4 regions of the Thioalkalivibrio sp. ALE23 genome follow, and region 2 is predicted to be linked to each of the others. Evidence: predicted binding sites of a transcription regulator. Region 2 holds the regulator's gene; each other region holds the start of a gene.
What was found. The regulator sigma-54, encoded in region 2, starts transcription at its own class of promoters, with help from an activator protein. The targets are predictions, from matches to a motif close to TGGCANGNTNCNTGCTT.
Positions count from the first base shown of each region.

Region 1: F573_RS0104905 (TorF family putative porin) is a predicted target of sigma-54. The motif match lies at 2,250-2,266, and genes of this name have one in related genera.
Region 3: F573_RS0100205 (pilin) is a predicted target of sigma-54. The motif match lies at 6,094-6,110, and genes of this name have one in related genera.
Region 4: F573_RS0100555 (nitrate regulatory protein) is a predicted target of sigma-54. The motif match lies at 5,147-5,163, and genes of this name have one in related genera.

Region 1 is NZ_KB900032.1:258,040-265,925, forward strand. It holds gene F573_RS0104890 (gamma-glutamyl-gamma-aminobutyrate hydrolase family protein) at 1-494, opposite strand, end outside; gene F573_RS0104895 (amidoligase family protein) at 511-1,506, opposite strand; gene folB (dihydroneopterin aldolase) at 1,651-2,013, shown strand; gene F573_RS0104905 (TorF family putative porin) at 2,322-3,038, shown strand; gene glnK (P-II family nitrogen regulator) at 3,103-3,441, shown strand; gene F573_RS0104915 (ammonium transporter) at 3,481-4,731, shown strand; gene F573_RS0104920 (ATP-binding cassette domain-containing protein) at 4,933-5,553, shown strand; gene fetB (iron export ABC transporter permease subunit FetB) at 5,544-6,350, shown strand; gene speE (polyamine aminopropyltransferase) at 6,385-7,236, opposite strand; gene speA (biosynthetic arginine decarboxylase) at 7,340-7,886, shown strand, end outside.
Region 2 is NZ_KB900031.1:678,116-686,001, forward strand. It holds gene F573_RS0103375 (HAD family hydrolase) at 1-525, shown strand, start outside; gene lptC (LPS export ABC transporter periplasmic protein LptC) at 522-1,100, shown strand; gene lptA (lipopolysaccharide transport periplasmic protein LptA) at 1,097-1,639, shown strand; gene lptB (LPS export ABC transporter ATP-binding protein) at 1,636-2,376, shown strand; gene F573_RS0103395 (RNA polymerase factor sigma-54) at 2,461-3,984, shown strand; gene hpf (ribosome hibernation-promoting factor, HPF/YfiA family) at 3,988-4,326, shown strand; gene F573_RS0103405 (PTS sugar transporter subunit IIA) at 4,331-4,795, shown strand; gene hprK (HPr(Ser) kinase/phosphatase) at 4,798-5,838, shown strand; gene rapZ (RNase adapter RapZ) at 5,844-6,731, shown strand; gene F573_RS0103420 (PTS sugar transporter subunit IIA) at 6,736-7,161, shown strand; gene F573_RS0103425 (HPr family phosphocarrier protein) at 7,133-7,405, shown strand; gene F573_RS0103430 (AEC family transporter) at 7,409-7,886, opposite strand, start outside.
Region 3 is NZ_KB900031.1:30,229-38,114, forward strand. It holds gene F573_RS0100175 (bifunctional sulfate adenylyltransferase/adenylylsulfate kinase) at 175-1,890, opposite strand; gene F573_RS0100185 (nucleotide sugar dehydrogenase) at 2,195-3,361, opposite strand; gene F573_RS0100190 (MarR family EPS-associated transcriptional regulator) at 3,583-3,918, opposite strand; gene F573_RS0100195 (TIGR02281 family clan AA aspartic protease) at 4,348-5,013, opposite strand; gene F573_RS0100200 (pilin) at 5,615-6,055, shown strand; gene F573_RS0100205 (pilin) at 6,169-6,642, shown strand; gene F573_RS0100210 (lipopolysaccharide assembly protein LapB) at 6,761-7,886, shown strand, end outside.
Region 4 is NZ_KB900031.1:110,261-118,146, reverse strand. It holds gene F573_RS0100590 (DNA translocase FtsK) at 1-614, shown strand, start outside; gene lolA (outer membrane lipoprotein chaperone LolA) at 743-1,366, shown strand; gene F573_RS0100580 (replication-associated recombination protein A) at 1,396-2,802, shown strand; gene F573_RS0100575 (TVP38/TMEM64 family protein) at 2,808-3,584, shown strand; gene F573_RS0100570 (TMEM165/GDT1 family protein) at 3,519-4,076, opposite strand; gene F573_RS0100565 (hypothetical protein) at 4,380-4,622, shown strand; gene F573_RS0100560 (DsrE family protein) at 4,713-5,069, shown strand; gene F573_RS0100555 (nitrate regulatory protein) at 5,197-6,510, shown strand; gene F573_RS0100550 (CmpA/NrtA family ABC transporter substrate-binding protein) at 6,979-7,886, shown strand, end outside.

The sequences.
Region 1 (7,886 bases), on a different contig from region 2:
GGCAAGAGGCTGCGGGCGTTGGGGGTCTCCGCGTGGAACGCGGCCAGGTCGCGATGCAGACTGCCGCCGCGCACCACGTTGATCAGCTGCATCCCGCGGCAGATGCCGAGGATCGGCAGGTGCTCGTCCAGCGCGTGGTGAATCAGGGATTTCTCCAGCCGGTCGCGCTCCGGGTCCAGCGATGACCTCTTCGACTGGAACAGCCGGCGCAGCAACCACAGCGCGGGATAGAAGGCGTAGCCGATCAGGCGCTGCGACAGGCGTTGCTCCGCCCGGCGGATGGCAGTGGTGTCAGGGCCCCCTGGCAGGGTTTCGCCATAAAGCCCGGGGTCGACGTCGGCCCCGCCGCCGACGATCAGCGCGTCGATGCGGCGGTTGCGGCGGGGGTGCCCGGGGCGGATGCGCAGGGGACGGCCGCCGGCCCGCCACACCGCCAGGGCGGTGAACAGCCACGCGGGCGTGCCGCCACGGTCCGGGCCGGTGACGGCGATCACCGGACGCTGCGGGCGCTCAGAACCAGGCACGCAGTCGCTGCATCCATTCATCGGTCCAGCGGCCAACTGCCTGGCCCGGGCGCTCCAGATACTCCCGCGCGAGCCGTTCCAGACGTTCGGGATGAGCGGCCAGCTGTTCCACTTCCAACCAGCCGTTCAGCGGGTGCGCCAGGCTCCAGGCCGGGTCGTCGATGCGGCAGTCCGGCAACCGGTAATGCAGGGCGGGACGCGGCTTGATCAGTTCGTGTTCCACCGGCGCCGCCGCAACGCGTTCGGGGTCCAGCTCCGCCAGTACCGGGAGCAGGTCCAGCGGACGGTTGCGCGTGGGGTTGTGCGCCAGCCAGGTGTCGATCAGCGATGCGCGGTCCGGGGTGAAATCGGGATCGAGGATGTAGCGTACGAAGGCGCCCGGGAACGGCCGGATGTAGGGCGACAGGCGGCGCGACAGGTCGATGGCCCCCGCCTGCGCGAGGATCTCGTACATGAGCACGAAGGCCCGCATTACGGCCAGCAGCCATTCGGGCTCGCGGCTGTGGATCTCGATGTTCAGCTGCAGCCCGAACGCGTACAGCAGCGAGCGCTCGGTCCCCAGCGCGCCTTCCTGTTGCAGTGCGGCACGCACCCGGTCCAGTCGGGGCAGCTGCGCAGGTTCCAGGGGTGGCGCGACGATCTCGTGCGGGACCAGGCGCCCGGCGGCATCGGCCAGCCAGGCCTCCAGTGCTTCCTGGTCGCGGTCTTCCAGGTCGACCCCCAGGCGGGCCAGGTGCTCGCGATAGCCGCGGTCCTTGAGTACGCGGGCATCCAGCTCCAGCTGGAAATCCCCCGCGTCGCTGTCGCGGACATGCAGCACGAAGGCATGCTCGGCCTCGATGTGCCCGCCGAATTCGTCGATGATGGCGCGGGCCATCGTTTCCAGCGAGACGCCCGCCATCTCGATTTCCACGCCGACCCGGCGCAGGGCCCCCTCGGGGGTCCGGGTCCACGGCAGTGGCTGAAACGAAGTGGTGGACATGCGGCGGCTCTCCTGGCGACGCTGTTCGGTCGGACTGTTCGGGCATGGTAGCGCGTTGCGCCACCATCGCACGCCCCGGTGTACGCGGGCGGGGGCAGGCAGTACGATAAGCCCCTCCGCAACCCTGTGTCCCCGGTGTCCCGCATGGACCGTATCTATCTGCGCGATCTCGAAATCCCCGCCGTGGTCGGCGTCTACGACTGGGAACAGCGCATGCAGCGCCCGCTGCGCTTCGACATCGAGCTGGCGGCGGACACTCGCGTGGCCGCCCACTCCGGCGAGATCGAAGACACGGTTGACTACGAGGCCGTGGCCAACGCGGTGCGGGCCATCGTGACCCGCGAACCCCACATCCTGCTCGAATCCCTCGCCGAGGAGATCGCCGAGACCCTGATGGCGCAGTTCGGTTCGCCGTGGCTGCGCATTACCCTGGGCAAACCGGGCGCGGTGGCCGGGGTGCGCGAGGTGGGCATCACCATCGAACGCGGCTCGCTCGCCACCGACTGAGACCGAGCAGGCCCCGACCGACCGGCAGGACGCTTCCGCGCTTCCTGCTCCTGTTTCCCGCACAGATTTCCCGCACTGCTCCTTCCCGCGCGGCGCCCTTTCCGGTGGCGTCCCCGGCTCGTATTGCCCTCTTTTGGTGCGTCTGCACTTTGTGATTGCACCCGTTCGTGGCAATCACCCGTGGTTTGCCCGCAACAGCGTTGCATAAAACCGGATTTTGCCCCGTTTCACGTTTCTGGCACGCCCCCTGCAAGGAACGGGTGTCGACAAGCAGCGACATCCAGAAAACACGCAGAGGGAGTCAATCAATGAAGAAATTCGCCTATTCCGCCGTCGCCACCGCGATCCTGGCCGTCGGGTCCACCGGGGGTGTCGTCTTTACTTCCAGCGCGGCCGCCGAGGTGTCGGTCAATATCGGTGTGGTCTCCAACTATTATTTCCGGGGCTTTTCCGAAACCGATGATGGCGCTGCCATTCAGGGCGGCGTTGATTACGAGCACGCGTCCGGTTTTTATGCCGGTACCTGGGCCTCCAATGTGGACTTTGAAGATGAATCAACCAGCTACGAGCTGGATCTGTACGCCGGGTACGCCGATGAGTTCGATAACGGTTTTGGCTATGACGTCGGTTATATCTATTACGCCTACCCCGATGCCCGTGATGAGGACGGATCGCTGAGCGCCGATTTCGGTGAAGTGTACGGCGAGGTGAGTTTCGATACCGGACCGGTCGGCCTCTATGGGGGTCTCGCCTGGGTCGTCAACGACAGCGATGACTCGGTCCTGGAAGACGATGATCGTTATTACTACGCCGGGCTCGAGGTGCCCTTCGCCGAGGTCTATGCGATGGATTTTCTCGTCGGGCGTACTGACTTTGATGATTCCGATGCTGACAACTATACCCATTACACCGCCAGTCTTACGCGCGATGCCGCCGAATTCGGCGAGTTCAGCTTCAATCTCGAATACGAAGATGAATTCGACAAGGACGTGAAGGCTTGGGTGGGGTGGTCCACCAGCTTCTGAACCGTCCATTCCTCCATTGTTGCAACACGCGGTCCATATTTGCGGGCCGCTCAAGGAGTCAGACATGAAGATGATTACTGCCGTGATCAAGCCGTTCAAGCTTGATGATGTGCGCGAGGCGATGTCCGAGATCGGTGTGCAGGGCATCACCATGACCGAAGTCAAGGGTTTCGGTCGCCAGCGCGGCCACACCGAACTTTACCGCGGTGCCGAATACGTCGTGGACTTCCTGCCCAAGGTCAAGCTGGAGGTCGCGGTGGATGACAGCCTGGTCGACCAGGTGATCGAAGCCGTTTCGAAGGCCGCGAGCACCGGCAAGATCGGGGACGGAAAGATCTTTGTCTCGCCGGTCGAGCAGGTCCTGCGAATCCGCACGGGTGAAACCGGAACCGAAGCGCTTTGAGCGCCCATCTCGGTCATTATTAGATGAGGTAATCCGAAAATGGATATCGAACAGCAAGTCGTCGAGGTGGCCTACGCTCTCGACACCTTTTACTTCCTGATGGCCGGCGCACTGGTCATGTGGATGGCCGCGGGCTTTACCATGCTCGAGGCCGGCATGGTGCGCACCAAGAGCGTGGCCGAAATCCTCACCAAGAACATCTCCCTTTATTCCATCGCGTCGGTCATGTACATGCTGATCGGCTACAACATCATGTACAGCGAAGGACTCACCTCGTTGATCCCGGGGCTGGGTTTCTTTATCACCGGTGACAACGCCGTGGCCGACGTGCTGGGCAGCGGCGGTGATGTCTACTACTCCGATCGCGCGGACTTCTTCTTCCAGGTGGTCTTCGTGGCCACCGCGATGTCCATCGTGTCCGGGGCGGTTGCCGAACGCATGAAGCTGTGGGCCTTCCTCGCTTTCGCGGTGGTGCTCACCGGCGTGATCTACCCGATCCAGGGGTTCTGGAGCTGGGGTGGGGGTATCCTCGACCAGATCGGCTATCTCGATTACGCCGGCTCGGGCATCGTCCACTTCACCGGTGCCGTCGCTGCGCTGGCCGGCGTCCTGCTGCTGGGGGCGCGCAAGGGCAAGTACGGCAAGGACGGCCAGATCAACGCGATCCCGGGCTCCAGCATGCCGCTGGCGACGCTGGGCGTGCTGATCCTCTGGCTGGGCTGGTTCGGCTTCAACGGCGGTTCCGAGCTCAAGGTGTCCGACGTTGAATCCGCGAATGCCGTGGCGGCCGTGTTCACCAACACCAACCTGGCCGCGGCCGGGGGCGTGATTGCCGCGCTGATCACCACCCGTCTGATGTTCGGCAAGGCCGATCTGACCATGGCCCTGAACGGCGCGGTCGCCGGCCTGGTGTCCATCACCGCCGAACCGCTGATGCCCAGCCCGCTGCTGGCGACCTTCATCGGCGCCGTGGGTGGCGTGATCGTGGTGTTCTCCATCGTCGCCCTGGACAAGGTCAAGATCGATGACCCGGTGGGTGCGATCTCGGCCCACGGCACGGCCGGCATCTGGGGTGTCCTCGCGGTGCTGCTGTCCAACCCGGATGCGACCTTCGTGGCGCAGATCGCGGGTCTGGCGGCGATCTTCGTCTTCGTCTTCCTCGCCAGCCTGCTGGTGTGGTTCATCCTCAAGATGGCCATGGGCATCCGCCTGGGTGAAGAGGAAGAAGAGATCGGTGCCGACGTGACCGAGTGCGGCCTCGAGGCCTACCCCGAGTTCACGAACAAGTAACGCGAAACCCATAGCCTGTACGCAGGCTGGACGGGGCCGGAAGGCCGGCCCCGCAACTTGTCTCCTCCGACGCCGACAGCACGGTCTCTCCCAGGACCCGGAAGTTGGCCTTCAGGGCGCCCTCGCGGCGCCCTCTTTTTTGCGATGGTCCGTGCGGTTCCCGACGGTTACCATCATGCGCCCGTCCCCACGAGTAATGTCATGCAGCCCCTGCTGGAACTCCGTCAATTGCGAACCGACCGCCTCGGCCCCGTGGACCTGCGCGTGCAGCCCGGCGAACTGGTGCAGATCACCGGCGCCTCCGGCGCGGGGAAGTCGCTGTTGCTGCGGGCGATCGCCGATCTGGATCCGAACAGCGGCGAGGTGTGGCTGGACGGGCAGGCGCGCGATGCGCTGACGCCGCCGCAGTGGCGCCGGCAGGTGGCCTATGTCCCGGCGGAGACCGCCTGGTGGGGCGATCGCGTGGACGAGCATCTGCCCGCGGACTGGGCGCGCGACGATGCCGAGTCCTTCCTCGAGCATCTGGGGCTGGAACACGGCGCCCTGGACTGGGAGGTCGAACGACTGTCCAGTGGCGAGAAACAGCGACTGGGTCTGTTGCGGGCCCTGCTGACCGGGCCGCGCGTACTGCTGCTGGACGAACCCACGGCGAACCTGGATGAAGAGAACACCCGCCGCTTCGAGCGGCTGGTACGGGCCTGGATGGCCGAACGCGAAGCCGCGGCCCTGTGGGTCACCCACGACACCCAGCAGCGCGACCGTCTGGGCGGGCGCATCCTGACGCTGAGTGACGGCCGGCCGGAGGGCACATCATGGACCTGATCCGGCTCAGTCCGTTCGACCTCGCGCTGGCGGCGGTACTGGTGGTGCTGCTCGCCGGCGTGACCATGTGGGCCCGCATGGGCGTGGGCCGTACCCTGCTGATCGCCGCCGCGCGCACCGTGATCCAGCTGTTGCTGGTGGGCCTGGTATTGCAGACCCTGTTCGACCATGCCCACCTGGGCTGGGTCGCGCTGATGGCGGTGGTGATGCTGGCGGTGGCCGGCTACGAGGTGATGGCCCGCCAGCAGCGACGTTTTGCTGGAATCTGGGGCTACGGGATCGGCGCGGCCACCATGTTCGTGTCCTCGTTCGCGATTACCGTGCTGGCGCTGACGACCATGGTGGGCCCCAGCCCGTGGTGGGAACCGCAGTACGCGATCCCGCTGCTGGGGATGCTGCTGGGCAACACCATGACCGGCATCGCCCTGGGCCTCGATCGGCTCACGCAGAACGTGTGGCGCGAGCGGCGCACCATCGAGGGCCGGCTGGCGCTGGGGGCGTCGTGGAGCGAGGCCGTCACCACCATGCGGCGCGAGGCGGCGCGCTCCGGACTGATGCCCACCATCAACGCGATGGCCGCCGCGGGCATCGTCAGCCTGCCGGGCATGATGACCGGACAGATCCTCGCCGGCGCCCCGCCGGTGGAGGCGGTCAAGTACCAGATCCTGATCATGTTCCTGATCGCCGCCGGCACCGGCTTCGGCGCCATCGGCGCGGTGTGGTTCGCATCCAGCCGCCTGTTCGACCACCGCCAGCGTCTGCGCCTGGACCGTCTGAAGCCCGGACGCCACACCTGAGCGTACCGTCCGGGTCGGGTACGGTTTCGCGCGATCAGGCGAACAGCTTGCGGCGGAAGAATTCCGGGGTGGCGCCGGCGGCGCGGTGGATGGCCGCGTTGTAGTAGTGCGTGACGAACGGGATCTCCTCGGCGGCTTCCTCGCGCAGGAAGGCGACCGGGGCGTCCTTGGAGGCGATGGTGCAGGTCCACCAGCCGGAGGGGTAGGTGGGCTGCGGGAAGTGCATGGTCAGGGCGTCGATGAAACCCGCCATGCGCATACTGTCGTGCATCGGCCGCAGGATGCTGTCGGTATGCAGCAGCGGGGATTCGCTCTGCTGCACCAGCAGGCCATCGGAGCCCAGCGCCTTCACGCAGTCGCGGTAGAAATCCGCGGAGAACAGCCCTTCGGCCGGGCCGACCGGGTCGGTGGAGTCGACGATGATCACGTCGATGGAGCCGGGGTCCGCGTCCTTGATGAACTGGATGCCGTCATCGAACAGGAGTTCGGCGCGCGGGTCGTCGTTGGCGTCGCACAGCTCGGGGAAGTACTGCTCGGACAGGCGGGTCACGCGTTCGTCGATATCCACCTGCGTGGCCTTTTCCACCTCGTCGTGCTTGAGTACCTCGCGCAGGGTGCCGCAGTCGCCGCCGCCGATGATCACCACGTTCTTCGGTGCGTTGTGCGAATACAGGACCGGATGCGACATCATTTCGTGGTAGATGAAGTTGTCGCGGCCGGTGAGCATCACGAAGCCGTCGATCACCATCAGGTTGCCGAAGCCCGTGGTCTCGAAGATCTCGATCTTCTGATAGGGCGTCTGCTCCTCGTGGAGCTTTTTCGTAATGCGCAGGGACATCGCGATGTCGCGGTCGGGCTCGGTGAACCAGTTGTCGTCGAGTGCCATCGGGCGGGCTCCCCTTGTGCATGGGTGAACGGTAGGATGCGCCGCCATGATAGTGCCCTGTATCCTGCGGGCAACTCCGACCTTCCCCAACCGCGGAACCGCCATGTCAGCCACGTCCTGGACCCTGGATGATGCGCGCCGTACCTACGGCATCGATCACTGGAACGGGGACTTCTTCGAGATCAATGCGTCCGGGCATGTCTGCATGCGCCGGCCGGACTGGCCGGAACACCCCGGCGTGGATCTGCACGCGCTGGCCTGCCGCCTGCGCGAGGAGCACGTGGGCCCGCCGGTGCTGGTGCGCTTTCAGGACGTGCTCGACGGTCGCGTGCGGCGCCTGTCGCGTGCCTTCGCGCGGGCGGCCGAGGAGCTGGATTACCACGGCGACTTCACCGCGATCTATCCGATCAAGGTCAACCAGCAGCGTTCGGTGGTCGAGCGCATCCTCGCCGCCGGCGATCACGCGGATGCCGAAGGCCACCGGCCGCAGGTGGGTCTGGAGGCCGGCTCCAAGCCGGAGCTGATCGCGGTGCTGGCGCAGTCGCGCCCCGGGTCGGTCATCATCTGCAACGGCTACAAGGACCGCGAATACGTGCGCCTGGCCCTGATCGGGCGGCAGCTCGGCCACCGGGTGTACATCGTGATCGAGA
Region 2 (7,886 bases):
ATCGATCTCGCCGGCCTGCAGCGCGGCACCCGACTGCTGATCCTGGACGTCGACGGCGTGCTGACCGACGGCGCGCTGTTCCTCGGCGACGGTGGCGAACAGTACAAGGCCTTCCACAGCCGCGACGGCCACGGCCTGCGCATGGCCATGGACGAAGGCCTGGAGGTCGCGATCCTGACCGGGCGGCAGTCGGCGGTCGTCGAACATCGCCTGCAGGATCTGGGCATCCGCCACTGCATCCAGGGCCGGCGGGACAAGGGGGAGGCACTGGCACAGCTGCTGCAGCAGACCGGGCACCGCGCCGACGTGGCCGCGTTCGTCGGCGACGACGTGGTCGATCTGCCGGCGATGCGACGGGTTGGCCTGGGCATCGCGGTCGGCGACGCCCATCCGTTCGTGCGCCAGCACGCGCAATGGGTCACCACGGCCGGTGGCGGGCGCGGCGCGGTCCGCGAAGTCTGCGAGGACCTGCTGGCCGCGCGCGGCCGCCTTGAGGCCGTGCTCGAAAGCTACCTGCACGCATGACCCCGGATCCGCGCCGCACCCCGCTCGCCGCCCGGCTGCTGGCCGCCGGATGCCTGCTCGCCGGGCCGGCAGCGGCCGAGCCGCCCGCCGAACCCGCGGCCGACGCGGAACCTACGCTGCAGATCGAGGGGTTTACCGCGCATGTCACCGGCGAGGACGGGCGGCCCACCCACCGCCTGCAGGGGTCGCGGCTGCGCGAATACGACCGGGATGCGGTCCAGTTCATCGATGACCCGGAGCTGGATCTGCTGGACCAACGGGGCCTGAACTGGACCTGGCGCGCCCCGCGCGCGGCACATCAGCCCGATCGCGAACTGCTGCATACCTTCGGCCACACCCGCGGCCTGCGCCCCGAACGCGACGCGCGCGTACGCACGGTGATCGAGTCGCGCGACGTGCGCGTGGCGCTGGACACCCGGCTGACGACCTCGTCGGCCCCGAGCACCCTGGAACAGCCGGGACTGTTCCAGAGGGGTACCGGCCTGCGCGCCGACCCGCAAGCGGATACCATTGAGCTGCTCGCCGAGGTCTACACGCTGTACAGCGACCTGCCGCAGGAGGACCGCCCGGAATGAACCCGGCCACAACCGAACATCGCCGCGCGGGCATCCGCCGACCGGCCCCGCTGCTTGCCGTGGCGGGCATACTCGCACTGTTCCTGGCGGCCCCGCCGGCGACCGGCCGCGAGGATGCCCTGCCGGTGGAGATCACCGCGGACCACGCCGAGATGGACGAACGCGCGGGCACCGGAACCTACACCGGCGACGTGATCGTGGTGCGCGGCGATGCCACGCTGGAAGCGGACCGCGTGATCGTGCACATGCGCGAGCGCCGCCCCTACGAGATCGAGGCCCACGGCGAGCCCGCACGCCTGGAGTCGCCCGATCCCGAGACCGGCGAGACGCGCATCGCCGAAGGGCTGCGCATCGACTATTTCCTCGACGAGGAACGCGTGATCCTGACCGAACGGGCACGCGTCATCACCGCCGCCGAGGATGCCCGCGGGCAGCGCATCACCTACGATCTCGAACGCGACGTGATCCGCGCCGAACGCGGCGACACCGACGACGAGCGCGTGCACATCCGCCTGCAGCCACGCGAGGACAATCCATGACCCCCGCGGCCGACGGCCATCTGGTCGCCCGCGAGCTGAGCAAGCGCTATGGCCAGCGTACCGTGCTGGACGCGATGGATGTGGACCTGGTGCCCGGCGAAGTGGTCGGCCTGCTGGGACCCAACGGAGCCGGCAAGACCACCTGCTTCTACAGCCTGGTCGGACTGATCCGGCCCAATACCGGGCGCATCACCCTGGGCGGGCGCGACATCACCCGGGCGCCCATCCACGAACGCGCCCGCGCCGGGCTGGGCTATCTCCCGCAGGAGGCATCGATCTTTCGCCGCCTGTCGGTCCAGGACAACCTGCAGGCGGTGCTGGAACTGCGCCCGGAACTCGACCGCCACGAGCGCCGCCGCATCGGCGACGCCCTGATCGAGGAATTCCAGCTGGAGACCGTGCGCCACAGCCCCGGGATCGCGCTGTCCGGAGGCGAGCGGCGGCGCGCCGAGATCGCCCGCGCGCTGGCCGGCGATCCGCGGTTCATCTGTCTGGACGAACCGTTTGCCGGGGTCGATCCGATCTCGGTCGGCGAGATCCAGGAAGTCATCCGCCACCTGGCCGAACGCGGCATCGGCGTACTAATCTCGGATCACAACGTACGCGAGACCCTGGGCATCTGCCATCGCGCGTACATCCTCAGCGAGGGGCGCCTGCTGAGCGCGGGCACGCCGGACGAACTGCTGGCCGACACCCGCGTGCGCGAGGTCTACCTCGGCGAAAACTTCCGCCTGTGACACCGACCGCCGCACCCGGACGGTGCACAAGCCCGCAGCAAGGGATTACTATTCACTTATGGTGACCAACGCCTTTCCCAACTCATGCTGAAGCCCGGGCTGAATCTGCAGCTCGGTCAGACGCTGACCATGACGCCGCAGCTGCAGCAGGCCATCCGGCTGCTGCAGCTGTCCACGCTGGAGCTCCAGGCCGAGATCCAGCAGGCGCTGGAAAGCAATCCCATGCTGGAACAGGCCGAGGATGACGAACTCGGTGCCGACGCGGGGGACACCGACAGCGACGCGAACACCGACGACGGCGAGAGCGGCAGCGACAACGCCGGCACCGGCGAAACGGTGGATGCCGGCGGCTCGGAGGACGTCATCCCCGACGAGCTGGTGACCGACAGCCGCTGGGAAGACATCTACGACGCCAGCGCCAGCCCGCGCGGTCTGGACGACCGCGACCCGCTGGAGAACACCTCGGACGACGACGGCGGCGGCGGGCTGCAGGATCACCTGCTGTGGCAGCTGCATCTGTCGCACCTGACCCCGCGCGACCAGCGCATCGGCGCCGCCCTGATCGACACCATCAACGGCGACGGCTACCTCGAGGGTGACGTCGAGACCCTGGCCGAGACCATCAGCCGGAGTGAAGACCCCCCCGTCGACACCGACGAGGTCGAGGCCGTACGCCACTGGTTGCAGCACTGCGACCCGCTGGGGGTCGGTTCGCTGGATCTGCGCGAGTGCCTGGAGGTCCAGCTGGGCGAGCTGGCGCCGGACGCCCCCTCGCGCGAGGCGGCGCGCGCGCTCCTGGAACACGGCATGGACGCCCTTGCCCGGCGTGACTACAAGGCCCTGCAGCGCCAGAGCGGCGTACGCGATGGCAACGAACTGGCCGCGGCGCTGGACCTGATCCGCACGCTCAACCCGCGCCCCGGCGCCCAGATCAGCGAGACACCGCCGGAATACGTGGTCCCGGATGTCTACGTGCGTCATACCGACCGGGGCTGGCAGGTCGACCTGAATCCCGAGATCGCCCCGCGCATTCGCATCAACGACCTCTACGCCGGCATGGTCCGCCAGGTCTCCGATGCCCGCGACAGCGCCTTCATGCGCGATCAGCTGCAGGAGGCGCGATGGTTCATCAAGAGCCTGCACAGCCGCAACGACACCCTGCTGCGCGTGGCGCGCGCGATCGTCGAACGCCAGCAGGGGTTCCTGGAACACGGCGAGGTGGCGATGCAGCCGCTGATCCTGCGCGACATCGCCGAAGCCCTGGAGATGCACGAGTCCACGATCTCGCGGGTGACCACGCAGAAATACATGCACACCCCCCGCGGGGTGTTCGAATTCAAGTATTTCTTCTCCAGTCACGTGGGCACCAGCGACGGCGGGGAATGCTCCGCGACCGCGATTCGTGCCATGATCCGCGAACTCATCGAAGAGGAAACGCCGGGCAAACCGCTCAGCGATTCCCGCCTCGCCCAGATCCTGGCGGATCGGGGCATCAACGTGGCCCGGCGTACCGTGGCCAAATACCGGGAGGGCATGAACCTGCCATCCTCCAGCGAGCGCCGCCAGATGGCCGCCATGCCGACCGGAAGCAAACCGAAAGGAGCCTGACCCATGCAGATCAATCTCACCGGACACCACGTCGACATCACCGACGCCCTGCGCGACTACGTCAACGAGAAATTCCAGAAGCTGGAACGCCACTTCGACAAGGTGATCGACGTGCACGTGGTGCTGAACCACGAGAAGACGCAGAAGCTGCACAACAAGGCGGAAGCGAATCTGCAGGTCAGCGGCAACCACATCCACGCCGAGGCCAGCCACGATGACATGTACGCCGCCATCGACGGCCTGATCGACAAGGTCGACCGCCAGCTGATCAAGCACAAGGAGAAGGTCAAGGATCATCATCGCGCCGAGGGCGCCCAGCGCAACCGCGAACAACCCGAGTAAGCCGATGAATCCGGCCGAGCTCATCACCCCGGAGCGCATCGGACTGGAAACCGACTGCTCCAGCAAGAAACGAGCGCTGGAAACCCTCGCCGATCTGCTGGTGGACGGGGCCGCGGACGGACTGGCGGCCAGTGCCGCGTTCGAAGCCATGTCGGCCCGCGAAAAACTGGGCTCCACCGGGCTCGGCCATGGCGTGGCGATCCCGCACGGCCGTCTCGCCGAGCTGGATACGCCCCGCATCGCGGTCCTGCGTCTGGATCAGGGCGTGGATTTCGAAGCCATGGACCACGAACCGGTGGACATCCTGATCGCCCTGCTGGTGCCGGAAGAGGCCACCAGCGAACACCTGGACCTGCTGGCCCAGCTCGCGCGCGGGCTGTCGCAGCCGGACACCCTCGCCGGCATCCGGCGCGCCGCGGACAGCACGGGGGTCCAGCAGGCCCTCAGCCGGGCGCTGGGAGACACCTGACCATGGCCGACCGGGCGGAAGCGGCAGCCGACGGCACCGCGAGCAACATCACCATCGCCGCGCTCACGCGGGCGATGGGGAGCCGTCTGGACCTGCGCTACGTCCACGGAGAGGAGGCCGCGGGCGACCGCGAACTCCTGGGATTCGGGGATGGCGACCTGCCGCTGGCCGGCCACCTGAACCTGATCCGCCCCAACCGCATCCAGGTCATCGGCGACTACGAGGCCCGCTACATCGCCGGCCTGTCCGACGAGCAGCGTGACCACCTGGTGCTGGAAATGGCCCGCACCGGTACTACCATGGTGATCTTCGCCGAGGACACCTGCCCGTTCCCGCGCATGCCGCAGACAGGTGACGACCCCCTGCCGGTGATCCTGTGCACACGCACATCCTCGCACGAAGTCATCGCGCTGCTGCGCTATTTCCTGCAGCAGCGCCTCGCCCATTTCGAGGTGCGCCACGGGGTGTTCATGGAGATCCTCGGGATCGGTGTACTGATCTCGGGGGCCTCCAGCGTCGGCAAGAGCGAGGTCGCACTCGAGCTGATCTCGCGTGGCCACCGGCTGATCGCCGATGATGCCCCCGAGTTCGCGCGCATTGCCCCGGATATCGTGCGCGGACACTGCCCCGCCCTGCTCCAGGACCTGCTCGAGGTGCGCGGCCTGGGCGTGCTCAACATCCGCGCGATGTACGGCGACTCGGCGATCAAGGGCGGCAAGTATCTGCGCCTGATCATCGATCTGCGCGATCACAACGAGCCCTCGCCGGTGCCGGACGATCGCCTGAACGGGCGCCGCGGCGAGAGCGAGATCCTCGGCCTGCGCATCCCGCTGATCAGCCTGCCGGTGGCGCCGGGGCGCAACATCGCGGTCATGATCGAGGCCGCGGTCCGCAATCACCTGCTGCACATGCAGGGCTACATCGCCGGGGACGACCTGCGCGCCCGCCAGCGGCGCCAGATGGGCGAGGATCAGCAGGAGGAATCCATCTTCCACATCGGCGGGCCCAGCACCACGGTCCCCAACCCCGATCCCGAGGGCTGACCGACATGCGTCTGCTGCTGGTCAGTGGTCTGTCGGGTTCCGGCAAGACCGTCGCCCTGCATACCCTGGAGGACGCCGGCTACTTCTGTGTCGACAACCTGCCGCTGCCGATGCTGCCGGAACTGGTGGAGAAGGTCCGCAGCGGCCATTACGACACCGGCGGTGACCGCCATCTGGCCGTGGGCGTGGACGTCCGTTCGGGCCTCGACGCCCTCAGCGGATTCGGTCAACTGCTGGGCGAGCTGCGTGGATCGGGCCTGGAGGTCGAGGTGCTGTTCCTCAATGCCTCCGACGAGGTCCTGCTGCGTCGCTACCACCTGACCCGCAGACGCCATCCGCTGGCACGCGATGGCATCCCGCTGGTGGAAGCGATCGGCATGGAACGGACCTGGCTGGGGCACGTGGCGGTAGAAGCCGACCTGACCGTGGACACCAGCCGGCTGTCGATGCACGACCTCGCGCGCACGCTCCGGGCCCGGGTCGGCAGCCGCGAGACCGCCGGCCTGTCGCTGCTGTTCCAGTCCTTCGGCTTCAAGCACGGCTCGCCGCTGGATTCCGATTTCGTGTTCGACGTGCGCTGTCTGCCCAACCCCTACTACGAGCGCGAACTGGCGCCACTGACCGGGCTGGATCCGGCGGTAGCGCATTTCCTCGACAGCCATGGCGAGGTCGGGGCGATGTTCGACTCCATCCACGGCTTTCTCGACACCTGGATCCCGCGGCTGGTGGCGGACCATCGCAGCTATGCCACGGTCTCCATCGGCTGTACCGGCGGGCGCCACCGCTCGGTCTACCTTGTGGAACGGCTGGCGGCTGCGTGGCGCGAACGGGAACATGTTACTGTTAGCACCCGTCATCGCGAGCTCGATTCTCTCTCCCCTGAAACGGAGTAGTTCCATGGGCGTCGGTCTGATCCTGATCACGCATCAAAACCTGGGCGATACACTCCTGCAGACCGCGCAGAGCATGCTGGGAGACCTGCCCGAGGACTGCGAGTCCATGGCGATGTCGCAAAGCGACGATCCGGACGATATCCAGGCGCAGGCGCGCGCCCGCATGGAGACCCTCGACAGCGGTGCCGGTGTGCTGGTCCTGACCGACATGTTCGGCTCCACGCCGGCCAACGTGGCCAGCCGCGTGGCGCGCGGACACAACGCGCGCGTGATCGCGGGCGTCAACCTGCCGATGCTCGTCCGCGTACTCAACTACCGCCATCTGCCCCTGAGCGAACTGGTCAACAAGGCGCTGTCCGGGGGCCATGACGGAATCCTTCTCTGCGACCAGGAATCCAGCGATGCCGCAGCGCGCAGTTCCCATCGTTAACCGGCTGGGCATGCATGCCCGGGCCGCCGCGAAGTTCGTCAGCCTCGCCAGTCAGTACACCGCCGATGTCACCGTCGCCCGCAACGATCAGGAAGTGAACGGCAAGAGCATCATGGGGGTGATGATGCTGGCCGCCGCCCAGGGCTCGGAGATCACCATCCGGACCGACGGCGCGGAGGATGCCGAGGCGGCGCTGGATGCCCTGACCGAGCTGGTCGCGGACCGCTTCGGCGAGGAATCCTGAGGCTCATCCCCCCAGAAGACCGCCGGCCAGGGCGAACCACAGCGGCAGGGTAACCAGCGAAAGGGCCGTGGTCAGGGTTACCGCGGCCGCGTACAGCCCCGTATCCAGCCCGAAGCGGTCACAGAACACCAGCCCCAGCACCATCGCCGGCATGGCCGCCTCCAGCACCGTTCCGGTCGCGGGGATCCCCTCCATCCCCAGCAGCCACACCAGCCCCAGCGCCACCGCCGGTGCCAGCAGCAGCTGGATCCCCACAACGACCGCCAGCGGCCGCGCGTCGCGCCCGTGAAAGCGGTGGAACACCAGTGCCAGGCCCAGCGCGAACAGCATCAGCGGCGACACCGAATCCGCCAGCAGTCCCAGCCACTCCTCCAGCCAGACCGTCTGCGGCACCCCGCCCAGGTTCAGGGTGACACCGGCGAGGGCGGCCCAGATCGACGGCACCGACAACAGGCCACGCAACGGATGCACCGCCGGCATG
Region 3 (7,886 bases), 650 kb from region 2:
GCCGGCCCTCCGGCCGATTCACCCCCGGTGGGTTGGCCAGGCCCGATCGGCCAGGGGGCTGGCCTCCTACGGGGTATCCCGGCGGCCCCGGCCCGTAGGAGGCCGGCCCTCCGGCCGATTCACCCCCGGTGGGTTGGCCAGGCCCGATCGGCCAGGGGGCTGGCCTCCTACGGGTTACGGGTTGCGGATGAACCCCATGCCTTCCAGCTTGAGGAGGATCCGGTGGGCCGCCTCGTCCGGGGTCATCTCGCGGGTGTCGATCCGCAGCTCCGGGTGCTCCGGCTCTTCGTACGGGTCGTCGATGCCGGTGAATTCCTTGATCAGGCCGGCGCGCGCCTTGGCGTACAGACCCTTGCGGTCACGCTTCTCGCAGGTTTCCAGCGGCGTGGCCACGTGGATCTCCAGGAACCCGCCCGCGTCCTCCACGCGCTCGCGCACGCGCCGGCGCATGTCGGTGTACGGGGCGATGGGCGCGCAGATGGCCACGCCGCCGTTCCTGGTGATCTCGCTGGCCACAAAGCCGATGCGCTGCACGTTCATGTCGCGGTGCTCGCGCGAGAAGCCCAGCTCGCTGGAAAGCTCCTTGCGCACGATGTCGCCGTCCAGCAGCGTCACCGCACGCCCGCCCAGCTCCATCAGCTTGACCCGCAGCGCGTTGGCGATGGTCGACTTGCCCGAGCCCGAAAGCCCGGTGAAGAACACGGTAAAGCCCTGCTGATGGCGCGGCGGGAAGCTGCGGCGCAGCTCGGCCACCACCTCCGGGTAGGAGAACCACTCGGGGATGTCCAGCCCCTCGCGCAGGCGGCGGCGGAACTCGGTGCCGGAGAGGTTGAGCACCTCCTCGTCCTCGCGCACCTCGTCGGCCGGCACGTACTCGGCGCGGTCCTCGACGAAGCTCATGGCCTGGAACGGCACCATCTCGATGCCGATCTCGTCGGCGTGTTTCTGGATCAGTTCCTGGGCATCGTACGGGCCGTAGAAGTCCTCGCCGTCGGAGCCCGGGCCGGGGCCGGCGTGGTCGCGCCCCACAATGAAGTGGGTGCAGCCATAGTTGCGGCGGATGATGGCGTGCCACAGCGCCTCGCGCGGGCCGCCCATGCGCATCGCCAGCGGCAGCAGGCTGAGCTGGGTGGTCTGCTCCGGTGCCTGGCGCAGCACGTGCTCGTAGCAGCGCACGCGCACGTAGTGGTCGACGTCGCCGGGCCGGGTCATGCCCACCACCGGGTGGATCAGCAGGTTGGCCTCGGTCTGGCGCGCGGCCATGCGCGTGAGCTCCACATGCGCACGGTGCATGGGATTGCGCGTCTGGAACGCGACCACGCGGTTCCAGCCCAGCTTGCGGAAGTACTCGCGCAGCTCCGCCGGGCTGTAACGATAGTTGCGGAAGTCGTAATGCACCGGGGACTCGACCCCGTGCAGCGTGCCGCCCAGGTACACTGCCCCGGCACGGTTCATCAGGTAGTTGACCGCCGGATGCGCGACGTCGGTGGTGGAGAACACCTGCTGCGCCTCGCGCGCCTTGTCCGGCGTCCAGCGGTCCTCCACGTCCATCACGGCGATCAGCACGCCCTCGGCATCGCGCAGCGCGATGCGCGTGCCCGGCGCCGCCTGCTCGGCGAACGCCTCGCTGACGTCCAGGGTGATGGGCATCGGCCAGAGCTGGCCGTCCGCCAGGCGCATGTTGTCCAGCACGCCGTCGTAGTCGGCCTGCCGCATGAAGCCCGTCAGCGGCGAGAACCCGCCGTTCAGCAGCAGCTCCACATCGCAGATCTGACGCTCGGTCAGATCCCAGCTCGGCATCTCCTGCGCCTGCTCCTTGAGCTCGCGCGCGGTGGATTCGTCAACGTAGCGGTCGCAAAGCGTCCCGCCATAGGGGGCAATCAGATCCATGACAGCGTTGTTTCCCGTTGGCCATTAATGGGGTCATCGAATCCGCGAATGGTACCGATTCCACCCCCGCGCGTCTCGGGTTCCGGGCCGGGGCTACTCCGGCTGTTCCGGCTCCCCCGCGCGGAACCACACCGCGCCCGCAAGCAGCGGCACGCTGCCAATCAGCGCCTGGTTATGCCGCATCGCGCAGAGGCTGCGCTCCTACGGCAACCCGACACCCCGTAGGAGGCCGGCCCTCCGGCCGATTGGGGTTCCGAACGGGCCCGATCGGCCAGGGGGCTGGCCTCCTACGGGGCCGGCTCGGTCAGTCGCTGTTGAAGAGGTCGCGGGTGTAGATCTTGTGGGTCTGGTCGCGGATGTCGTCGGTGATGCGGTTGGCGACGATCACGTCGGCCTCGCGCTTGAACTGTTCGAGGTCGCGGATGACGCGGGAGCGGTAAAACTCGTCATCCGGGAGCTCCGGCTCGTAGACGATCACCTCGATGCCCTTGGCCTTGATGCGCTTCATCACGCCCTGGATGGCGGAGGCGCGGAAGTTGTCGGACCCGCTCTTCATCACCAGGCGGTAGATGCCGACCACCTTCGGGTTGCGGGCGATCACGGCATCGGCCACGAAGTCCTTGCGCGTGCGGTTGGCGTCGACGATCGCCTTGACGATGTTGTTGGGCACCTCGTCGTAGTTGGCCAGCAGCTGCTTGGTGTCCTTCGGCAGGCAGTAGCCGCCGTAGCCGAACGACGGGTTGTTGTAGTGGCTGCCAATGCGCGGGTCCAGGCACACGCCGTCGATGATCTGCCGGGTATCCAGGCCGTGGGTCTCGGCGTAGGTGTCCAGCTCGTTGAAATAGGCGACGCGCATGGCCAGGTAGGTGTTGGCGAACAGCTTGATCGCCTCGGCCTCGGTGGAGTTGGTGAACAGCATGGGGATGTCGTCGTCCACGGCGCCTTCGGCCAGCAGATTGGCAAAGGTTTCGGCGCGATCGGACTGTTCACCGACGATGATCCGCGACGGGTGCAGGTTGTCGTACAGCGCCCGGCCCTCGCGCAGAAACTCGGGCGAGAACACGACGTTGTCGGTCTCCATCTGCGCCTTGATCTCGCGCGTGTAGCCCACGGGCACGGTGGACTTGATGACCATCGTGGCATGCGGGTTGATGGCCAGCACGTCGCGGATGACGGATTCGACCGAGCGGGTGTTGAAGTAGTTGGTCTGCGGGTCGTAGTCGGTGGGCGTGGCGATGATGATGAACTCCGCGCCCTGGTACGCCTGCTGCGGATCCAGGGTCGCGGTCAGGTTCAGGGAGCCGTTGCCCAGGAACTCCTCGATCTCGGCATCGATGATCGGCGATTCGCCCCGGTTGATCTTCTCGACCTTCTCCGGCACCACGTCCAGCGCCACCACCTCGTGGTGCTGCGCCAGCAGCACGGCATTCGACAGCCCCACATAACCGGTTCCGGCCACCGCAATCTTCATTCCGTCATCCTTCCTGGTCTTCTTGATTTCCCGCCCCCGTAGGAGGCCAGCCCCCCTGGCCGATCGGGCCCGGGACACGCCCCATCGCGCAGAGGGCTGCGCTCCTACAACCACCCGGCACCCCGTGGGAGGCCGGCCCTCCGGCCGATCGGGCCCGGGACACACCCCAATCGCGCAGGGGGCTGCGCTCCTACGGCGCTACCCGCCCCGCCCCCGGCCGATCACCCCTCCTCCCGGCTCTGCCTCAGCTCTTCCTCCAGCGCCGCGATCTCCGCCTGAATGGCGGCATGCTCCTCGCGCTTGCGCTTGAGGAACGCACGGGCCAGCCGGGCCTTTTCCGCCACGCCATGAGGGGTGAGCTTGTACAGATAGCGGGTCTTGTTCTCACTGCGGGCAAAGTTGCCCGCCTTGACCCAGCCCTTGTCGATGAGCGCCCTCAGGGAATAATGCGCACTTCCCACCGACACCCCCAGCCGTTCCGCCAGTTCGCGCTGGCTCAGCTCGGGATGGTCCTGAAGGATCTTCAGAATGCGGTACTGGATCTCGTCTCGCTGCAATTCACCGCCTTCGAGGGGCTTTCGGCACGTCGGCACCGGGAGGGGCGACCCGCGAACACGCGGATGCATCCGCACGGCGACGCACGGCCGGCGCCGTTCACCCCCTGAACGAACGGGGCGTATTGGATCATACCCCCCGTGGACCGGCAAGCACACATCGCCCATCGTGGGAGTGTGCCCGCACGCGAACAGCCTCCCCACCCGCCTGCAGGAGCCTGCTCGCAGGCGAACAGGTTGAGCCCGGGGCGCACGCACGTCCGGTTCGCGGCCGAGGCCGCTCCTACGCACCCGCCACCCGCCTGTGGGAGCCTGCTTGCAGGCGAACAGGTTGAGCCCGAGGCAAACGCCCGTCCGTTCGCGGCCGAGGCCGCTCCTACGCACCCGCCACCCGCCTGTGGGAGCCTGCTCGCAGGCGAACCGGGGCACCCCCTACCGCAGAATCAGCGCGTCACCGCTGGGCTCCACCTCCACCCGGTCGAGAAAGGTCCGCCCCAGGCGCGCCCGGTGGATGTGATCGTCCGGCACGATCACCGCGCTCACGCCACTGCGGCGGATGCCGCCCACCCGCACTTCATCCAGCGTGACGCGGCGGGCGTTCACGCGGCCGCGCTCGGTACGCAGGTGCACGGTATTGCCGGCGTCGGCGTCCACCCCGGCGCGTTCGGCGTCGCGCTCGCGCAGCATCACCGATTCGGCCTCGCGGTCCACCTCCATGGTGATGGCCCGGCCGTTCACGCCCACGGTCAGGCTGTGCACCCCGCGAGAATCGGGGTACACGGTGATCCCGGGGCCGGCGGCCTCTCTCTCACGGCCCGCGGCTTCACCATCGGCCGAATCCGCATCGCCAGCCCCTGTGGAAGCGGGTTCCCCCGCCCCGCGCTCCAGCCAGCGGGTCTCCCCCGCGAACTCCACCTGCACACGCCCGCCGCCCGCCTGCAGCACCCGAACCCCGCCGGGACCGCTCTCGCCCTCGGCCACCACGGCCCGCTCGCCGTCCACCGACAGGACCGCCCGGCCGTCGAACACCGCGTGGACGGTGATGTCGGCGGCCGCAGCGCCGGGGAAAACGCCGGAGAGCGCGAGGGCGGCGAGCATGGCGAGGCGAGCGACGTAGCGTGTTTCCCGGAATTTAATCATTGTTCTTTGTATACAACCTTGGCGTTTCGCCTGCGAGCAGGCTCCCACAGACCGGTGTGGCGGGGGCCGCGTAGGAGCGGCCTCGGCCGCGAACCGGACGTGCGTGCGCCCCGGGCTCCGGCTGTTCGCCTGCGAGCAGACCCCTGCGCGATGGGGCGCATCCAGACCCCGATCGGCCAGAGGGCTGGCCTCCCACAGGGTGCCGGGCCCGTAGGAGGCCAGCCCTCTGGCCGATCGGGCATGTCCAGCACCCCCACGCGCAGGGGACTGCGCTGCTCGTGTCGACGGTGGATTGCGCCGGGGACACCAGCACGCGCAGGGGATGCGCTCCTGCGTGGGGGAGGAAGGATTATTGGCCGGGCAGCGGGGGCATACAAGAGCGATTACGAGCCGGGGCGACAATCCCGATGGGCACACTCGGGAATACCCGCAAACTGACCAAGGTTGTCACTCAGGGTGACCAATTTCGTCACCCGAGACTGACAACCGCCGTCACCTCCGGGTATTTATGGTTGGCACGAAATGTGATTGCCCGCACAAAAAACAAAGGAGCAGCACCATGCGACAACTCATCCAGAAGGGCTTCACCCTGATCGAACTCATGATCGTGGTCGCGATCATCGGCATCCTCGCGAGCCTCGCGCTGTTTGCCTACGCGGATTACCAGGTGCGGGCACAGCTCGCGGAAAGCGTTTCGCTGGTGGGTCCGGCGCGGAATGCCGTGGAAGAGTTCTATAACGAACGGGGCCGTTTCCCCGCCTCCAACGAATCGGCCGGGCTGGAAGACCCTCAAGGATATGCGGGGAGTTACACCGAATCCATCGAGGTGCATGATAACGGCACCATCCGGGCCCTGATCGGGAACGACGCCAATACTCGCGTGGCCGGCGGCTACATGGTGTTCTCGGCTTCCACCGCCAGCTCCGGGCTGACCTGGCAGTGCGTGGGCCAGGGCGACGTCCCTACCCGCCTGCTGCCCTCGGGATGCCGCGGCGAATAAGCGGGCCCAAATTTCCCTGCCCGGCGTATTGCAATACCTGGCATTACGATTGCATACTTTCAGGCAGGGTTTAGCAGGACCCTGACCAACTCCCAAAAGCAAGGAGCAACACCATGCGCAAGCAAGTCCAGAAGGGTTTCACCCTCATCGAACTCATGATCGTGGTCGCGATCATCGGTATCCTGGCGGCCATCGCCCTGCCGGCCTACCAGGACTACACCGTCCGGGCCCAGGTCTCGGAAGGCATGTCGCTGGCCTCCGGCGCCCGCACTGCCGTGGCTGAATTCTACAACCAGCGCGGCAGGTTCGCCGACAATAACGCGTCCTACGGCCTCGCGGCTTCCAACGAAATTCGCGGCCAGTACGTAGTGAGCGTCAGCGCCGGCACGGACGATACCGAAAACGCGTCCAGCGAAGATGGCCTCATTACAGTCACTTTCGGCAACCAAGCCAATGCTGCAATCGAGGATGCCGAGCTGCTTTTCTCGGCCGTCACTTCTGCGGCAGGCAGCTTGGACTGGCGCTGTCAGGGTGGCAACATCCTCGACACGGATACCCAGTACCTGCCGGCCGACTGCCGCAACTGATCCTGCGAGGATCGACCAGCCGATCATCGGCTGATACCGGCACCGAACACCCCGCTCCGGCGGGGTGTTCTTTTTCCACCCCCTCCCCGCAGTTCCAGACATCCGCCACGAGGCCACGGTGAACGGACCCTCCCGCACCCTATCCGGAACCACGCTGAGCACCATTCTTCTGGTCGCCCTGCTGGCGGCTGTTGCACTGGTCTACGCGCCCGGCAGTACCGGGGGTTATGTCTTCGACGACATGCCCAATATCGTCGACAACACCGCACTGGAGATGGATCACCTGTCGTGGTCCGAGCTGCGCGCCGCGGCGTTTTCCGCGGATTCCGGCCGCCTGAACCGGCCCATCGCCATGGGCAGCTTCGCCCTGGAACGCTATTTTTTCGGGCTGGACCCGTTCCCGATGAAGATCACCAACGTGGTGATCCACCTGATCAACACGCTGCTCGTGTTTGCCCTGGCGCTGCTGGTCGCGCGCCGGCTCGAGCACCGCCTGACCGAACGGCGCGGGCATGGCCTGAGTCTGGTCATCCCGTTGCCGATGTTCGCCCTGGCCGTAGCCGCCGCCTGGGCGCTGGCCCCCATCAACCTGACCGGCGTGCTGTACGTGGTCCAGCGCATGGAGGCGCTGGCCACGCTGTTCATGCTGGCCGGCCTCATTGCCTACATCCTCGGGCGCCTGCGGATCGAACGCGGGCGTCTGCGCAGCGGCTGGGCGCTGGTCCTGGGCGGGCTGGGCCTCGGCACGGCCCTGGCCGTGCTCAGCAAGGAAAGCGGGGTCATGCTGCCGGTGTTCGCGCTGCTGGCCGAATGGCTGCTGTTCGGCTTTGGCGCGGCCGGGACGGCGACCCGGCGCGGGATTTACTGGCTGTTCGGCCTGGTGCTGGTGCTGCCCGGCGTGGCCGGCCTGGCCACTGTACTGCCGGTGAACCCCGAGCTCCCCAACCGCCCGTTCGACCTGTGGGAACGCCTGTGGACCCAGGCCCACGCGATGTGGTTCTACATGCGCAACATCGTCGCGCCCGCACCCGGTGCGCTCACCCTGTACCACGATGCCTTCCCGCTCGCGCGCGGCTGGAACGATCCCTGGACCAGCCTGCCGGCAGCGCTGGGCCTGCTCGGGCTGGTCGCGGGGGCCTTCGCGCTGTGGCGCCGTCACCCGCTCATCACCTTCGGCGTGCTGTTCTTCTTCATCCCGCACCTGCTGGTGTCCACCATCATCGGCCTGGAGCTGGTGTACGAGC
Region 4 (7,886 bases), 570 kb from region 2:
AGAAGGTGGAGGAGCTGATCGCGCGCCTGGCGCAGAAGGCACGCGCGGCCGGGCTGCACCTGATCCTCGCCACCCAGCGCCCGTCGGTGGACGTGATCACCGGCCTGATCAAGGCCAACATCCCCAGTCGCATCGCCTTCCAGGTGTCGTCGCGGGTGGATTCCCGCACCATCCTCGACCAGATGGGCGCGGAGCACCTGCTGGGTCATGGCGACATGCTCTATCTGCCGCCGGGCAAGGCGATGCCGGAGCGCGTGCATGGCGCGTTCGTGGGCGACAACGAGGTGCACCAGGTGGTGGAGTACCTCAAGTCCACCGGCGAACCCGACTACAACGAGGCGATCCTCGACGAGCCGGAGGCCGGCGCGGCGGCGATTCCCGGGCTGGAATCGGGTGACGGGAACGAATCGGAGTCGGATCCGCTCTATGATCAGGCGGTGCAGATCGTCACCGAGTCGCGCAAGGCCTCCATTTCCTACGTACAGCGACGGCTGAAGATCGGCTACAACCGCGCCGCGCGGATCGTGGAGGACATGGAGACCGCCGGACTGGTCAGCCCGGTGCAGTCCAACGGCAATCGCGAGGTGCTGGTGCCCGATCGCTCGAACGAGTGAGGTGCACGGCCTCGTTCACTGCGGATTAAGCTGTCGCCGCGCAATCTGTTGATCCGAGTTTCCCTGACGGAGATCGCATGAACCCGCGTCCCCCGAGTTTTGCCACTGGCCCGCTGCGCGGGTCTTCCATGCTCGCCGGCTTGCTGGCGGCACTGCTGCTCCTGTTCGCCGCGCCGGCGGCTGCGACCGATGATGCCCGCCTGGCGCTGGAACGTTTCATGGCCGGCCTGGAGACGTTCTCCGCGGAGTTCACCCAGACGGTCAGTGACGAGACCGGCTTCACCCTGCAGGAATCCGAAGGGGTGATGCATCTGGGGCTTCCCGACCGGCTGTACTGGGAGGTGCGCGAGCCGTTCCCGCAGGTGGTGGTGTCCGATGGCCGTGAACTGTGGACGTTCGAACCGGATCTGGCGCAGGCCACGGTGCGCCCGCTGGGCGACGCGCTGGAGGCCACGCCGATCGCCGCCATCAGCCAGCCGGATCGGCTGGAGGCGCACTTTCGCACGATGATCCTGCCGGTGCCGGATGGCGAGGCCCTGCGGCTGCTGCTGCTGCCGCGCGACGAGCATGCGGATTTCGTGCGCATGATGCTGGATCTGACCCCGGACGGCGACCTGGTGCGCATGCAGTTCGAGGACCTGTTCGGGCAGGTCACCGACGTGCGGTTCAGCGCCAGCGAGCGCAACCCGGAGCTGGATCCGGACACCTTCCGCTTCGAGGTGCCCGACGGGGCCGACGTCTACCGGCCCTGACCCGTTCCCGGCGGGGTTACAATCCCGGCATGAGTGACGACCTGTTCGACAACGACCTGTTCGGGGACGATCCCGCCGGCGGCCCGGAGGCCGACCCGCCGGCCCACCCGTCATCGCAGTCCGCAGCCGCGGCAACGACCGTGGATCCCGCCGCCCCGCTGGCCGAGCGCATGCGCCCGGCGCGGCTGGACGAGATGGTGGGGCAGGATCACCTGGTGGGCGCGGATGCCGCGCTGCGCCGCGCGATCGAAAGCGGTCAGACCCCGTCCATGATCCTGTGGGGGCCGCCCGGCTGTGGCAAGACTACGCTGGCGCGGCTGGTGGCCGAGGCCGGCGCCCAGCGGCTGGTGACCCTGTCGGCGGTGCTGGCCGGAGTGAAGGACGTGCGTGCGGTGGTGGATGCGGCGAAGACCCGGCGGCGCAACGGCGTCGGCACGCTGCTGTTCATCGACGAGATCCACCGCTTCAACAAGGGGCAGCAGGACGCGCTGCTGCCGCATATCGAGGACGGCACGCTCACGTTCGTGGGGGCCACCACCGAGAATCCGTCGTTTGCGCTGAACAGCGCGCTGCTGTCGCGGGCGCGGGTGTATCGCATGGAGGCGGTGGGGGCGGAAGCGGTCGAGTCCCTGATCGAGCGCGCCCTGGAGGATCCGGAGCGGGGCCTGGGCGGCCGCGGCCTGACACTGGATGCGGAGGAGCGTCAGCGCCTGGCGCGGGCCGCGGACGGGGATGCCCGGCGTGCCCTGAACTGGCTGGAGACCGCCTCCGACCTGGCCCGCGACGGGGCGATTACCGGAGACGCCCTGCGCGCGGTCATGGGCGCGCAGTCCCTGGCCTTCGACCGCCAGGGCGATGCCTTCTACGATCAGATCTCCGCGCTGCACAAGTCGGTGCGCGGTTCCGACCCCAACGCGGCGGTGTACTGGCTGACCCGCATGCTGGATGCCGGCTGCGATCCGGACTACCTGGGCCGGCGGCTGCTGCGCATGGCCTACGAGGACATCGGCCTGGCCGCAGTCGGGCTGGGCGCGCGGGTGCTCGCGGCCTGGCAGACCCTGGAACGCCTGGGCCGGCCGGAAGGTGACCTGGCGCTGGTGCAGGCGGTGATCGAACTGGCCGCCGCACCCAAGAGCAACAGTGCCTACGTTGCGCTGAACCAGGCGCGCGCGGCGATCCGCGAGACCGGGAGCCCGGGCGTGCCGCTGCATCTGCGCAACGCGCCGACCGAGCTGATGCGCGCGGAAGGCTTCGGGGCCGGGTACCGCTACGATCACGACGAGCCCGATGGCTTCGCCCGCGGGCAGGTCTACCTGCCGGAGGGTCTGGAAGACGAGCGCTTCTACAGCCCGCGCCGGGACGGCACCGAGCGCGCGCTGGCGGAGCGCCTGGACCGTCTGCGCGACGCGGGCGGAAACCCCGGCGGGGAGGGCTGACCGGGTTGCGCATCCGGCATCACAAGCGGTGGCTGACGGTGGCGGCGATCCTGTTCGGTGTGTCGCTGGCGTGGATCCTGCTGACCACCGAGTGGCCGAGCCTTGGCTTCCCGCTGGGCGAGGTGGAGGCCTGGCTGCGGGGCTGGGGTGCGGGTGCCTATCTGGTGTTCGTGCTCGCCTTCATGCTGCTGGCCCTGTTCCCGCTGCCCAGTACCTTCTGGATCCTGCTGGGCGGGGCCCTGTTCGGCCCCTTCACCGGCGCCGCCCTCAGCCTGCTGGCAGCGACCCTGGCGGCGGTCATTGCCTTCCTGCTGGCGCGTACCTGGCTGCAGCCCTGGCTGGCCCCGCGCATGGGCCCGCGCAGCTCGCGGCTGCGCGCCGATGTGGAGGCCGAGGGCTGGCGGGTCGTGGCCCTGACCCGCCTGGTGCCGGTGTTTCCGTTCGCCCCAACCAATTACGCCCTGGGGCTGGTCCGGCTGCCGCTGCCGGTCTTCGCGCTGACCACCATGGTCGCCCTGATCCCCAGCCTGTTCGCCTATGCCTGGCTGGGGCACGCCACCCGGGAGATCGCCAGTGGCGCCGACAGCGGGGTACAGCTGGGTCTGGCCCTGCTCGCGGTGCTGGCGCTGTTGCTGTTGCTGCCGCGCCTGGTGCGCCGCATCTGGCTGGGCCAGAAGACACTGCACACCGAGGCGCCAATGACTTCAGTGTCTCCCTCAGACCCAGGCGAGCAGGACCCCGATGCCCAGGGCGAGGAACAGCAGGGCGGCGAGCGCGCGTAACAGCCGCAGGGGCAGGTGGCAGGCGAAGCGCTGGCCCAGCCACACCACCGGGGCATTCGCGAGCACCATGCCGATGGTCGAGCCGATCACGACCAGGATCAGGCTGTCGAAGGTCGCGGCCAGCGCGCCGGTGGCGACCTGGGTCTTGTCGCCCATCTCGACCAGGAAGAACAGCACCGTGGTGGTCCAGAACACGCCGTGTTTCGACGCGGCCGGCAGCTCGTCCTCGCCATCCGGGACCAGTACCCAGGCGGCCATCACGATGAACCCGATCCCCAGACCCCAGCGCAGCCAGTCCTCCGGGATGCTGGCGCCGATCCACACGCCCGCCAGCGCGGCCAGGAAGTGATTGGCCAGCGTGGCCACCACGATGCCCCAGATGATGGGCCAGGTCTGCTGGTAGCGGCAGATCAGGAGCAGGGCGAGGAGCTGGGTCTTGTCGCCCATCTCGGCGATGGCGACGATGACGGTAGAGACGAGCAGGGCTTCCATGACGGTCTTCCGGGCCGGGTGGGTGGGCAAGACACGTGACATCGCACCACCCACCCGGCCACGGATCGGGGCGCCATGCCACAGGTCTCGCGGGGCCCGGTGCCGCATCGGCGGCGGGGCTGTCTGCACCACGGTCCTCCGGGCGGAGGATCGAATCTGTTGATGCAGACCCCGGTGAGGCAAGGCCACCCGGGTCGCTACTCCCCTGAAGCTGGCAGGACTCTAGTCATCCCGGTCCGCGCGGGCAAGGACGATCGCGGCTCCGGGCTGCGCCGCCGCCGGGGCTTGGGTAGCATGCGCGCGATGAAACGCTTCCTTTACTGGGTCGATCGGGCCCCCCTTTGGCTGTTCGCACTGCTGGTTGCGACCGTCGGCCTGGCCCCCTGGATCCCCGAGCCGCATGTCGCGGAGAAACTGCGCTGGCTGTTTGCCGGGGAACTTACCCGGCCACTCGATGTGCTCGACCTGGTCGTCCATGCCGTGCCCTGGCTGTTGATGGCGTTCAAGCTCTATCGCAACAGTCTCACCACGAAGGGCGCCCCCTGAGCCGATTGTTTCTCCCTGGCTTGTGGGAAATCGACGCGCCGCTTGCCGGCCGCTACCGATTTCGCACCTTTTCAACCCCGGGAGACTCCCATGCGCTTTATTGTTGCCGTCACCGCCGGTACCGACGACCCGACCCGCGCCACGCTTGGCATGATTGCCGCCAATGTGGCCAAGCAGCAGGGCCACGACGTGACCGTCTGGCTGCAGGGCGAGGCCGTGAACATCGCCAACCGCAACGTGTACGACAAGATCGTCGGCCATAACATGCCGGCAATGAAGGACATCGTGGATTCGCTGGTGAGTGAAGGCGTTCCGTTCTGGGCCTGCGAGGCCTGCGCCAAGGGTCGCGACGTCGGCGAGCACAACTTCCTGCCGAACGCCGAGATGGCCGGCATGGGCCACTACGTCCAGGCCGTCGCCGAGTTCGACCGCTCCATGAGCTTCTGATCGGCCGTGCCGTTCCGCGGGCGGGGCGTGATGCCCCGCCCGTTTTTGTTTGTACCCCCGCTGTCAGTCGGTCGAACTGGCACATCGCATGCTTGTTTGTTCCGGGAGTGATTCACGGACGACGAGCATGACCCAGAACACATCCCCGAATTTTTCCCTCGAAGAGTCCATTGGCGATTTCCTGGTCGCCTCGCGCAAGTGCGAGGTGGTGAGCCTGGAGCGCCTGCTGGAGGCGGTGCAGCTGGTCGGGCGCATCCGCGCGCTGGTGCATGCCCTGCAGCGCGAGCGCGGGGCCTCCAGCCTCTGGATCGGGTCCGGCGGCCAGCGCTATACCCGCGAACTGGAGCAGTACCGGGCCGAATCGGACGCCGCCGCGGCCGCGTTCCGCGAGCACCTGGATGGCTGGCTGGCCCCGGACGCCTGCGCCCATGGCCGCAGTCGGCTGCTGGGGCGCATGGCGCTGGCGCTGCATGGCCTGTCCGGCCTGGGCAGCCTGCGCGAGGAGGTCCTGGAGCTGACCCTGAGCCCGATGGACTCGACCCGCGGCTTCAGCGAGCTGATTCGCGCCCTGATGGCCCTGGTGTTCGAGGCTGCGGATTCGGCGACCGATCCCGAGGTCTCGCGGGCCCTGGTGGCCCTGCTGAACTTCATGCAGGGCAAGGAACTGGCAGGGCAGGAGCGCGCGATCGGGGCCGCCGGGTTTGGCGCCGCGAACTTCGAGCCCGAACTGCGCCAGGCGCTGGTCCATCGGATCGATGCCCAGGAACGGGCGTTCCGCATCTTCTCCGAGTTCGCGGCACCGGCGGCCTGTGCCGCCTGGCGCGAGCTGCAGACGGCGGCCTTCGCCGCCGACATCGAGCGTCTGCGCCGCCGGGCCTGTACCGAGGCCTCAGGGCACCACGACCCCGCCCGGGCCGAGGAATGGTTTGCCTGTACCACCGCGCGCATCGACGCGATGAAGGAGATCGAGGATCTGCTGGAGATGCACCTGAACGAGTGCTGCTCGGCACGCATCACGGCGGATCGCGCGGACCTCGGCGCGGTGCGTGACCGGGTCGCGCAACTCGCCGAGTCGGAACTGCGCGACAGCGTCCCGTATGCGGTGTTCTTCGGCGCGCCGGAGGGCCTGGAGCCCGCGCAGGAGGAGGGCGATGCCGCACTCAACGTACCGATCGTCGGACACTCGGTGATGGACTTGGTGCAGCGCCAGGCGGCCCGGCTGCAGTCGGTGGAGGATGAACTGCATGCGGCACGCCAGGCCCTGGCCGAGCGCAAGACCATCGAGCGTGCCAAGGCGCTGCTGATCCAGCACCGCGGCCTCAGCGAGGACCAGGCCTACAAGCTCCTGCGCCAGACGGCGATGAACCAGAACCGGCGCCTGGCCGAGGTCGCCGAGGCGACCGTCGCGATGTCCGACCTGCTGGGCAAGGGCGGCCTGTAGCTAACTCCCCGGGAAACGGATGCCGGCCCTGTGGGAGCGGGCTTGCCCGCGAAGCACCTGCCAGTGTCCGCGACTGGCAGGGGCTTCGCCGCCAAGGCGGCTCCTACAGGTAGTGCACCAGCGCGGTTCATCTGCACCGCCGGTGTGCCCCAGGGTGGTGCCGCTTGCGAGTGATATTCCCCTGCGAAGATTCGATTGAGTACCGGGAACCGTCCGATTTTTCCGCGTCAGGATAGGCTTTGCGCCCTATCGGTCGATCAGCAACGGCTAATTGGCACACCTCCTGCAGGAATACCGGCAAGACGAGCCAACGGCGGTTCGTCGCCTGACAACAGGGAGACCCGACGACCGGGCCTCCCACGGGACTGGACAAAGGCGTCCATCACCCGGCTGCAAACGCGGCCGGGCTGATAGGACGCCTTTTTTCGTTTTTGGGATGTGTTTGCTGACAAGGGGAGTGAACCCGCAATGACCGATCACACGAATGACACGAAAAAGACCTCCGGCCTGTCGCGCCGGCGTTTCCTTCAGGCCGGCGGCGTTCTGGCAGGGGGCGCCGCCTTGGGGATGCATCCGGATTTTTTCCGGTCGGCGGCCTATGCCGGGGGATCCGAAGGGCTGGAAAAGACCAAGCTCGAGTTCGGATTTATCCCCTTGACGGATTGTGCTCCGCTCGTAGTCGCCCAGGAGAAGGGATATTTCGCTCGCCACGGGCTCGACGTCCATGTGGCCAAGGAGGCTTCCTGGGCCAATATTCGCGACAAGGTCTCCGTTGGGAGCCTGGATGGCGGGCACATGCTGGCGGGGATGCCGATCGCCGCGACGCTGGGCGTGGGTGCTACCCAGCGCAACACCATCACGGGGTTCAGCATGGACCTCAACGGCAACGCGATTACCGTTTCCAACGAGCTCTACGACCGGATGGTCGAGGCCGATCCGGAGGCTATGAACGAACGGCCGATTTCCGCGCGCGCCCTGAAGAAGGTCATCGATGCCGACCAGGCAGCGGGCCGTGCCCCGATGACCTTCGCCATGGTTTTCCCCGTATCCACGCATAACTATGAACTGCGCTACTGGATGGCCGCTTCCGGGATCAACCCGGATCGGGATGTCCGCCTGGTTGTGATCCCGCCACCCCAGATGGTGGCCAACCTGCGCGCGGGCAACATGGATGGCTACTGCGTCGGCGAGCCCTGGAACATGCGTGCGGTGGACATGGGTATCGGCAAGACCCTGGTCACCAACTACGAGATATGGAACAACAATCCGGAGAAGGTGTTTGGCGTACTGGAGAGCTGGGCGGAAGAACACCCGAATACGCACCAGGCAGCGTTGCGGGCCTTGATCGAGGCCAACGAGTGGATGGACAAGCCCGA